Regions from separate parts of the Exiguobacterium sp. ZWU0009 genome, predicted to be linked through region 4. Evidence: riboswitches for the same ligand, from Rfam matches in the RefSeq annotation. Region 4 holds a riboswitch; each other region holds the start of a gene.
What was found. A riboswitch is a leader RNA that binds a small molecule or an ion and turns the genes downstream of it on or off. The one in region 4 is predicted to bind S-adenosylmethionine.
Positions count from the first base shown of each region.

Region 1: another riboswitch for S-adenosylmethionine. It lies ahead of L985_RS16470 (amino acid permease); the one in region 4 lies ahead of L985_RS15085 (methionine ABC transporter ATP-binding protein).
Region 2: another riboswitch for S-adenosylmethionine. It lies ahead of L985_RS13040 (methionine ABC transporter ATP-binding protein); the one in region 4 lies ahead of L985_RS15085 (methionine ABC transporter ATP-binding protein).
Region 3: another riboswitch for S-adenosylmethionine. It lies ahead of msrA (peptide-methionine (S)-S-oxide reductase MsrA); the one in region 4 lies ahead of L985_RS15085 (methionine ABC transporter ATP-binding protein).

Region 1 is NZ_CP018057.1:3,186,816-3,189,016, reverse strand. It holds gene L985_RS16475 (polysaccharide pyruvyl transferase family protein) at 1-563, shown strand, start outside; SAM riboswitch class I at 673-774, shown strand; gene L985_RS16470 (amino acid permease) at 852-2,201, shown strand, end outside.
Region 2 is NZ_CP018057.1:2,498,703-2,500,903, forward strand. It holds gene L985_RS13035 (methionine ABC transporter permease) at 1-338, opposite strand, end outside; gene L985_RS13040 (methionine ABC transporter ATP-binding protein) at 335-1,357, opposite strand; SAM riboswitch class I at 1,434-1,538, opposite strand; gene L985_RS13045 (bifunctional cystathionine gamma-lyase/homocysteine desulfhydrase) at 1,596-2,201, opposite strand, start outside.
Region 3 is NZ_CP018057.1:448,910-451,110, reverse strand. It holds gene L985_RS02400 (M20 metallopeptidase family protein) at 1-886, shown strand, start outside; SAM riboswitch class I at 949-1,052, shown strand; gene msrA (peptide-methionine (S)-S-oxide reductase MsrA) at 1,148-1,678, shown strand; gene L985_RS02390 (DMT family transporter) at 1,755-2,201, opposite strand, start outside.
Region 4 is NZ_CP018057.1:2,928,470-2,930,670, reverse strand. It holds gene L985_RS15090 (alpha/beta hydrolase) at 1-369, opposite strand, end outside; SAM riboswitch class I at 437-538, opposite strand; SAM riboswitch class I at 788-891, shown strand; gene L985_RS15085 (methionine ABC transporter ATP-binding protein) at 978-2,006, shown strand; gene L985_RS15080 (methionine ABC transporter permease) at 1,996-2,201, shown strand, end outside.

The DNA of each region.
Region 1 (2,201 bases), 260 kb from region 4:
AAGATGCACGGATGCGCGAATTGACGGATTACCATCAATTGACGCACATTTGGGCGAACGACATCAAAGCGGATACACAATTATCCGACATCGTAGCCAACGCTGACTTCCAAAGTCCAGCACGTGTTCAAGCGCGTAACTTCGACAACTTCGTTGACTTCTTGAACGTGAATGATCTTGAGCATATCTATCAAGAGACGAACTATCCTGAGAATGTACCGTTTGACCGTCAAATGGCGCAAACTGAGTTGCTCCCACCAGTCCAGCCGATTTCTGGCGTAAGTCTTGAAGAAGCAGTAGCCCGTTTCGAACGGTTCTTCCCGGAACAAGAGAAGAAGATTGCGGATGCGCAAAAACAGACGAAAGCACAATTAGCTGAAAAAGATAAGAAAATCAAAGCATTGCAGAAACAAACAGGAACGGCTCAAAAGGATCAAGAGATTGCGGCGCTCAAAGCGCAACTGGCTGCCCAAACGAAGAAAATGAAACATCAGCAAGGGACATTGAACCGGAAAGCGGTTCGTGCAGCCTTGAAAACAGCGGATTTATTCGCCAAAAAATAAGACATCCAAACATTCCGGAACGATACGATGCGGAATGTTTTTTGGGTAGAAGTATTCTGAATTGTGTTGACAATTCGAAAAAGACTTGATAGGGTTAGGAACAATTACATACTTATCCAGAGAGGTGGAGGGACTGGCCCTATGAAACCTCAGCAACAGGTCGAAAGATACTGTGCTAATTCCTGCGGGTGCTGCACCCGATCGATAAGATTTCCGAATTGTCGACCGACGCATCCGTGAGGATGCGTTTTTTGTTTGAAATAGGTGGAATGAGGAGGAAACGAATTCATGAAAACGAGTGGGGCTTTTCGACGCAAGATGGAATCACGTCATCTGATTATGCTGTCGTTAGGTGGTGTCATTGGAACAGGATTGTTTTTAAGTACAGGTTATACGTTAGAACAAGCAGGACGGGTCGGGACGATTTTGTCGTATTTGATTGGGGCAGTCGTCGTCTACTTAGTTATGTTAAGTCTCGGTGAACTCGCCGTGCACATGCCGGAAACCGGTTCATTTCATAAATACGCAACGAATTACATCGGACCCGGTACCGGTTACACAGTCGCCTGGCTCTACTGGCTGACGTGGACGGTCGCCCTTGGTTCAGAATTCACGGCAGCAGGTATTTTGATGCAACGTTGGTTCCCGTTGATTCCGGTGTGGGTGTTCAGCGCCTTATTCGCTGCGATGATCCTTGGTATCAACGTCTTGAAGGTCCGCGTGTTCGCTGAAGTCGAGTTTTGGTTTTCAGCGATTAAGGTCGTGACGATCATTGCTTTCATTTTACTTGGTGCGGGAGCCATCGTCGACTTCATTCCACTGCAAGATGGTAGTCCGGCTCCATTCTTTTCTTCGTTAACCGAAGGCGGGTTGTTCCCAAATGGCGCTTTCGTCATCTTCATGACGATGCTTGCCGTGAACTTTGCTTACTCGGGAACGGAACTGATCGGTGTAGCAGCAGGTGAAGCAGTCGATCCGAAACGGACGATTCCGCTTGCGATCCGGACGACGATTTTACGACTGGTTCTCTTTTTCGTCGGTACGATCATCGTGTTAGCCGTCTTGTTGCCAACGGAAGGGAAAGGCGTACTCGAAAGTCCGTTCGTCGCCGTGTTTGAACGAATCGGAATTCCTTACGCAGCAGACGTGATGAACTTTGTCATTTTGACAGCGATCTTGTCGGCAGCGAACTCTGGACTTTACGCCGCCTCTCGGATGCTCTGGTCGCTTGCGAACGAACGCATGATTCCACGCTTCTTCGCCCAGGTGACGCCAAATGGGGTGCCACTACGAGCCGTATTGTTCAGCATGCTTGGCGGAGGACTTGCCTTGCTGTCTAGCATCTATGCAGCAGGAAGTGTCTATATTGCGCTCGTCTCGATTTCCGGTCTCGCTGTCGTCGTCGTTTGGATGAGTATCAGCGTTGCCCAGTATCGCTTCCGGAAACAATTCCTCCGTGAAGGGCATACGGTCGACGAATTGGTCTATCGCACACCACTCTTTCCATTCGTCCCGATCGTTGCTTTCGTCGTTTGTTTGATTTCCCTGATTGGTATCGGATTTGATCCGACCCAACGCATTGCCTTGTACTGTGGTATTCCATTCATCGTGATCTGTTATGTCGTTCATGCGTTCACG
Region 2 (2,201 bases), 430 kb from region 4:
TCAACCATCCGACCGTAGAACGGTGCAGCACCGAAGATCAGTGCCGGTAATGCTGCCGTTGGTCCGAGGAACGAACCGACGATTGCTGTCGTGAATGGAATCAATAAGATCAGTAAGATGATGAACGGAATCGAACGGAAAACGTTGACGACCAAGCTCAAGATTGAATAAAACGCCCGATTCTTGAATAATAACTCTTCGTTTGTTGCATACAATAATAGACCAATGATCAAACCGAGAACGAATGTCGAAACCCCAGCGATTGCCGTCATATAGACGGTACTGCCTGTCGCTTCCCACACCATGTCCCAGTCTAGGTTGTCAAAGAATGAAATCATCGGTGATCCACCTCCACTTCAACATCACTGGCTTGAAGCTTCGTGATGACCGCTTGTGTTGCTTCTGTTTCCCCGATCAACTGAATGAACAGTGTACCGAGTGCCCCTTCCTGCGATTGACCGACGTTTCCGCCGATGATATTGAACAGGACCGGTGAATCCTTCATGACTTCCGCGAGGATCGGGCTTTCCGCCGTCGATCCGACGAACGTCAACTGAACGATCTTTCCGGTTGGGTATCGTTCGCGTAGTTTCGCGAACGTCAACTCGTTTTCCGACGGCGACGTCAATTGTTTGACGAATTCTTTCGTCATCGCTTGTTTCGGATGACGGAAGACTTCTGCGACCGGACCTTGCTCAACGATTTTACCGGCTTCCATGACGGCGACCCGGTGACAGATTTTTTGAATGACGTGCATCTCGTGTGTGATCAAGACGATCGTCAGCTTCAGTTTTTCATTGATGTCGACGAGTAACTCAAGGATCGAGTCCGTCGTTTTCGGATCGAGTGCACTGGTTGCCTCGTCACATAAGAGAACGTCTGGGTTTGATGCCAGTGCCCGAGCGATACCAACACGTTGCTTTTGACCGCCGGATAATTGCGATGGGTAAGCTTTTTCGCGTCCGTCAAGACCAACGAGTTGAATCAGTTCCGCAACCCGTTCCTTGCGGCGAGCTTTTGGAAAGCCACCGAGTTCGAGCGGGAACATGATGTTCTCCTCGACTGTTCGTGACCAAAGTAAGTTGAAGTGCTGGAATACCATTGAGACATTCTTGCGGACGCCTCGTAATTCTTTTGGTTTCAGTGATGTCATTTCGACACCATCGATTTGGATCGAACCACTCGTTGGTGCTTCGAGCATATTCAGTAATCGGATCAGGGTCGATTTCCCTGCTCCGGAATAACCGATTATTCCAAAAATTTCACCGCGCTCGATTGTCAGATCAACATTCGCGACGGCTTCGACTGCTCCGCGCTTTGAGCGATAAATCTTTCCTACGTCTTGTAAACGAATCACTACTGTCCCTCCTAAATAAAAAAGTGCGCGCGTTTTAGAGCAAACGCGCGCACTTTTCAGTACACAAAACCATTTGCTCTCATCTCCCAGACTTTTGTCTGCTGGAATTAGCACCACTTCGGATTAGATCCGCGGTTGCCGGGTTTCATCGGGCCAGTCCCTCCACCACTCTCGATAAGAGTTTCGGTATTAAGTTTGTAGAATATATTCTGAATATTAGCAGGGGTTATTTTTGTTGTCAAACAGTTTTTTCAGAAACTTTTTCGAGGAACGTGAAAGCACGTGTTAAGTCTTCTTTCAAATCTTCCGCATCCTCAAGTCCAACTGAAATCCGGACGAGACCGTCCGTGATACCGAGTTCTGCCCGACGTTCTGCTGGGATCGACGCGTGCGTCATCCGTGCCGGAACGGAAATCAGACTCTCAACGGCACCAAGACTCTCAGCAAGTGTGAAGAAATGTGTCGCCTCGACAAGTTTTTCTGCGTTCGCTGCTGAACCGACATCAAAGCTGATCATCCCACCAAATCCAGTCGCTTGTTTCGCTTGGATGTCGTGACCAGGATGCGATGCAAGTCCTGGGTAGAAGATGTTCGAGACAATGTCTTGCGCTTGTAAGAACGCGACGAGATCATGTGCTGTCTCTTCGATTGCATCCATCCGGATACCGAGCGTACGAAGACCACGAACGAGCAAGAAGCTGTCTTGCGGTCCAAGCACGCCGCCTGTCGAGTTTTGGATGAAGTGCAACTCTTCGCCGAGCGCATCATCTTTAACGACGACAAGTCCAGCGACGACGTCCGAATGTCCGCCGATGTATTTCGTCGCACTGTGCAAGACGATGTC
Region 3 (2,201 bases), 770 kb from region 4:
TGTCATGCATGCATGTGGACACGATGGGCATACGGCGATGGTGATGGCCCTTGCTGCTACACTCTATCCATTACGGGATCAATTGCAAGGAACGATTCGAATCATCCACCAGCATGGTGAAGAGGTCTTTCCCGGTGGCGCGATCCAAATGATTGAAGCCGGTGTCCTCGAAGGCGTCGATGCGATCTTCGCGACACATCTCGAAAATGATTTACCGGTCGGTACGATCGGTTTTCGAGAAGGACATACATTATGCGCGATCGATGAATTCGAAATCATCGTTCACGGTCAAGGCGGGCATGCCCAGGCACCGCACAAAACAAAAGATGCGCTTGTCGCCGGTGCACAACTGGTCTGTAACCTCCAACACCTTGTCAGTCGACGGGTCGATCCGTTCGAACCCGCTGTCCTTGCGATCGGGTCCTTCCATGCGGGAACGGCTCCGAACATCGTCACAGGTGAAGCACGCATCGTCGGGGAGATTCGGACGTTCAACGAGACACTACGACATCAGCTCCGACAAGAAGTCGACCTTATCGCCAAAACAACGTGTGCCGGCATCGGTGCCACCTATTCGATTGACTTCACGACGGGTTACCCGGCGCTTTGGAATCATCCGGACGAGACAAAACTCGTTCAGGAAGCCGCTTCTTTCTTACCGGAAGCATCTGTCCGGTCACTCACACCGATGATGGCGGCGGATGACTTCGCACATTACTTAACGCACGTACCGGGTAGTTATTTCTTCACCGGCTCCGGATATACGGACGGTCGCGTCAATCATCCGCAACATCATCCGCAGTACAAGATCAACGAACAGGCGTTGTTGGTTGGTGCGAAAACACTCGGAGCGACCGTTTTACGTGCCTTGAAACCTAAGGATTGACTTTTTTTCTTTGTGAATGGTATCATCACAACAATGATAACGAATGACATCAACTTCATATACCCTTATCAAGAGTGGACCGAGAGATCTGGATCGATGACGTCCCAGCAACCTGCGCATAGCAAGGTGCTACGACCAGCAAAGCGAAAGCTTTGGTTGATAAAAAGCGGCGACTCCTTTTGCAACCAAGCGAAGGAGTCGTTTTCGTTTTTCTCGCTGTCAGACATACAATGGGAATTTCCCACGGAGAGGAAGATACGGATGGAAAAAGCAACATTTGCAGGTGGATGTTTTTGGTGTATGGTGACACCGTTTGAAGAATTACCAGGAATCGAGGGAATCGTATCAGGTTACATGGGTGGACACGTCGATCACCCGACATACGAGCAAGTTAAAACAGGAACGACAGGACATCTCGAAGTCGTTCAAATCACGTTTGATCCGAGTCTGTTCCCGTACGAGCGTCTGCTCGAACTCTACTGGCCACAAACGGATCCGACGGATGCAGACGGTCAGTTCCAAGATCGCGGCACGCAGTACGCACCAGCAATCTTCTATCATACGGATGCTCAGCATGAAGCAGCGATCGCTTCTCGTGACGCTCTTGCTGCAAGCAATCGTTTCAAACAACCGATCGTGACGCGGATCGATGCCGCTTCTGAGTTTTATCCAGCGGAAGAGTACCATCAAGACTTCCATAAGAAAAATCCAGAACACTATAAAAAAGATCGTGCTGCTTCTGGTCGCGATGCCTTCATCGAGCAAGAATGGAAAGATACGACGACGGTCTAATTCGAAAAAATGCATAAAAAAACAGGTCAGTAAACGTTTGTTTGCTGACCTGTTTCATTGTTATGGAAAAGATAAGTCATGAAACACGTTCTACCTGATCCTTCGCCTTCTCTTCTGGTGCCACAACTTGATACCGCTTCAAGACAAAGATCCCGCATACCATGACGGCGAGACCGATGAGCTGACCGAACGATAAATCAATTTGTGGTAAACCGAACCAACCGAACGTATCGACAGCGAGAGCAAAGCTTAACTGCGAAATCAGAACGACAGAAATCGCGACGGATGGACCAAGCAACTGAATTCCACGCATGACACAAAAGACGACACCAACACCGACGAGTCCGCCGAACCAATAGAGCGGCGATACGTTTTGGATTTGCCCAATCGTTCCACCACGAAACAGGACATAGGTGACACTTGCTCCGACGAAACCGACGAAGAAGACCAGCGTCGTTGTCGCCCATGCACCGAACGCGTCACTCATCCGAGCATTCAGTACCGTCTGTAAACTGATCAACAT
Region 4 (2,201 bases):
GGAGAGTGCGGCATTGATCGTAATGATGCCGGCAAACGGAATGCCGTCAGCGGCGAGTGACAGTGCAAGCGTCGCACCCATCGATTGACCGATGACGAAGACTTGATCGCATGTTTCTTGTAAACGTTCATAGCCGTCTTTCAGGCTTTGCTTCCAACATCGAGCAGTCGATTGTTCAAACTCGCGGACGTTCGTTCCATGTCCACGTAAGCGCGGGGCATAGACGGTAAAACCTTCAGCGGCGAATGCCTCACCGACGTCCCGGACACTTTGCGGGGTCGCATTAAAACCATGACAGATTAGAATACCGATCGATCCACCTTGAAGATAAAACGCTTCAGCACCAGTCAATACAGGATAGTTCATCATTACTATTTTTCCTCCATTCATGAAAAAAACTCGTCGACGTCACTGCTTGGACGCCCACGAGTTTTTCACCGTATCATCCAAAGCCGCGCTTTGTTGGTCGGAGCACCTTACAAATTGCAGGTTGCCGTGAAGTCATAGAGCCAGGTCTCTCGTTCACTCTTGATAAATATCATATTGGAATTGTCGGAATAATCATTGAAACGATGGTAGCACGACCAAAAATGACTTGTCAAATCTTTCTTGACGAATCACGATCCGTTCATTAAGCTAATTCATAACTTGTAAATCCATCGATATGCGCCAAATGGATTATTTTTGCAAAGTTGGTTGACTTTTAAAGTTTCGACCCGTAATGTAAAAATTAGTTTTACGACATAAGCAACAACGCAACAACACACATACGAATTTCATACCGCAATACTTATCCAGAGAGGTGGAGGGACTGGCCCTACGAAACCTCGGCAACAGACTCATTATGAGCACTGTGCCAATTCCATCAGACAGATGTCTGAGAGATGAGTGGAGTGGATTCTGCCACTGTGCGGATCCAGGTCTCTTCTTGTTTCTCAAGAAGGGACCTTTTTTGTTGAATGAAGGGGGAAAACGGAATGATTGCATTTCATCAAGTCAAAAAAACGTACGTCACGAAAGATCAGACGATTGCAGCACTCGACGGTGTCGACCTGACGATCGAAAAAGGCGAAATCTTTGGTGTCATCGGCTTTAGCGGTGCCGGAAAAAGTTCACTGCTCCGCTGTGTCAATCTGTTAGAACGACCGACGTCAGGAACGGTGACGGTCGATGGGGAAGATTTAACGCAACTGTCTCCAAAAAAATTACGCCAAGCAAAACAACGGATCGGGATGATCTTTCAGCACTTCAATCTGTTGAATGCGAACACGGTCTTTACGAACGTTGCAAAACCACTCGTTCTCGCAGGCGTCAAGAAAGACGAAATTCGCCGCCGAGTGACGGAGTTGCTCGAATTCGTTGATCTCGCGGACAAGGCGGATCATTATCCGGATCAATTGTCCGGTGGGCAGAAACAGCGCGTCGGCATCGCCCGGGCACTAGCGACGCAACCTTCCGTCCTCTTGTGTGACGAAGCGACGTCAGCGCTTGATCCCCAGACGACGCATCATATTCTCCAGTTATTAAAACGTATCAATGCGGAGTACGGGATCACGATTCTCTTGATCACTCACGAGATGGGCGTCATTCGTGAAATTTGCGACCGGGTCGCCGTCATCGAAGCTGGAAAGTTGATCGAGTCAGGAACGGTCTTCGACGTCTTTTCGAATCCAAAGACCGAGACGGCACGGAACTTCGTCCGGTCTGTCATGCATGACGAGATTCCAGCATCGATTCGTCAGTTGATCGAGTCGCGGAATGCACATCCGATCTACAAGATTCATTTTCTCGGACATCACACCGGGCAGCCGCTCTTATCGCAAGTCGCAAAACGCTTTGACGTCGATGTCAACATCTTGCACGGAAGCATCACAGAGTTGCAGGATACGCCGTTCGGCACCTTGCTCGTCGAGTTGATCGGTGAGCCGACTGAAGTGAAACGAGCGTTACAATACATCGATCAGGCACAGGTGACGGTCGAGGAGGTACTTGCCCATGCTAGTTAATTACAGTGATATCTGGACAGCATTTTTGCAGACGATGACGATGGTATCCGTTTCGCTCTTATTCTCGACCTTGATCGGCTTACCACTCGGTATCCTGCTTGTCGTCACGCGAAAAGGCGCATTGCTTGAAAATGTCCCGCTGTTCACGTTCTTCAACAGTATCGTCAATATTTTCCGCTCGATTCCGTTCATCAT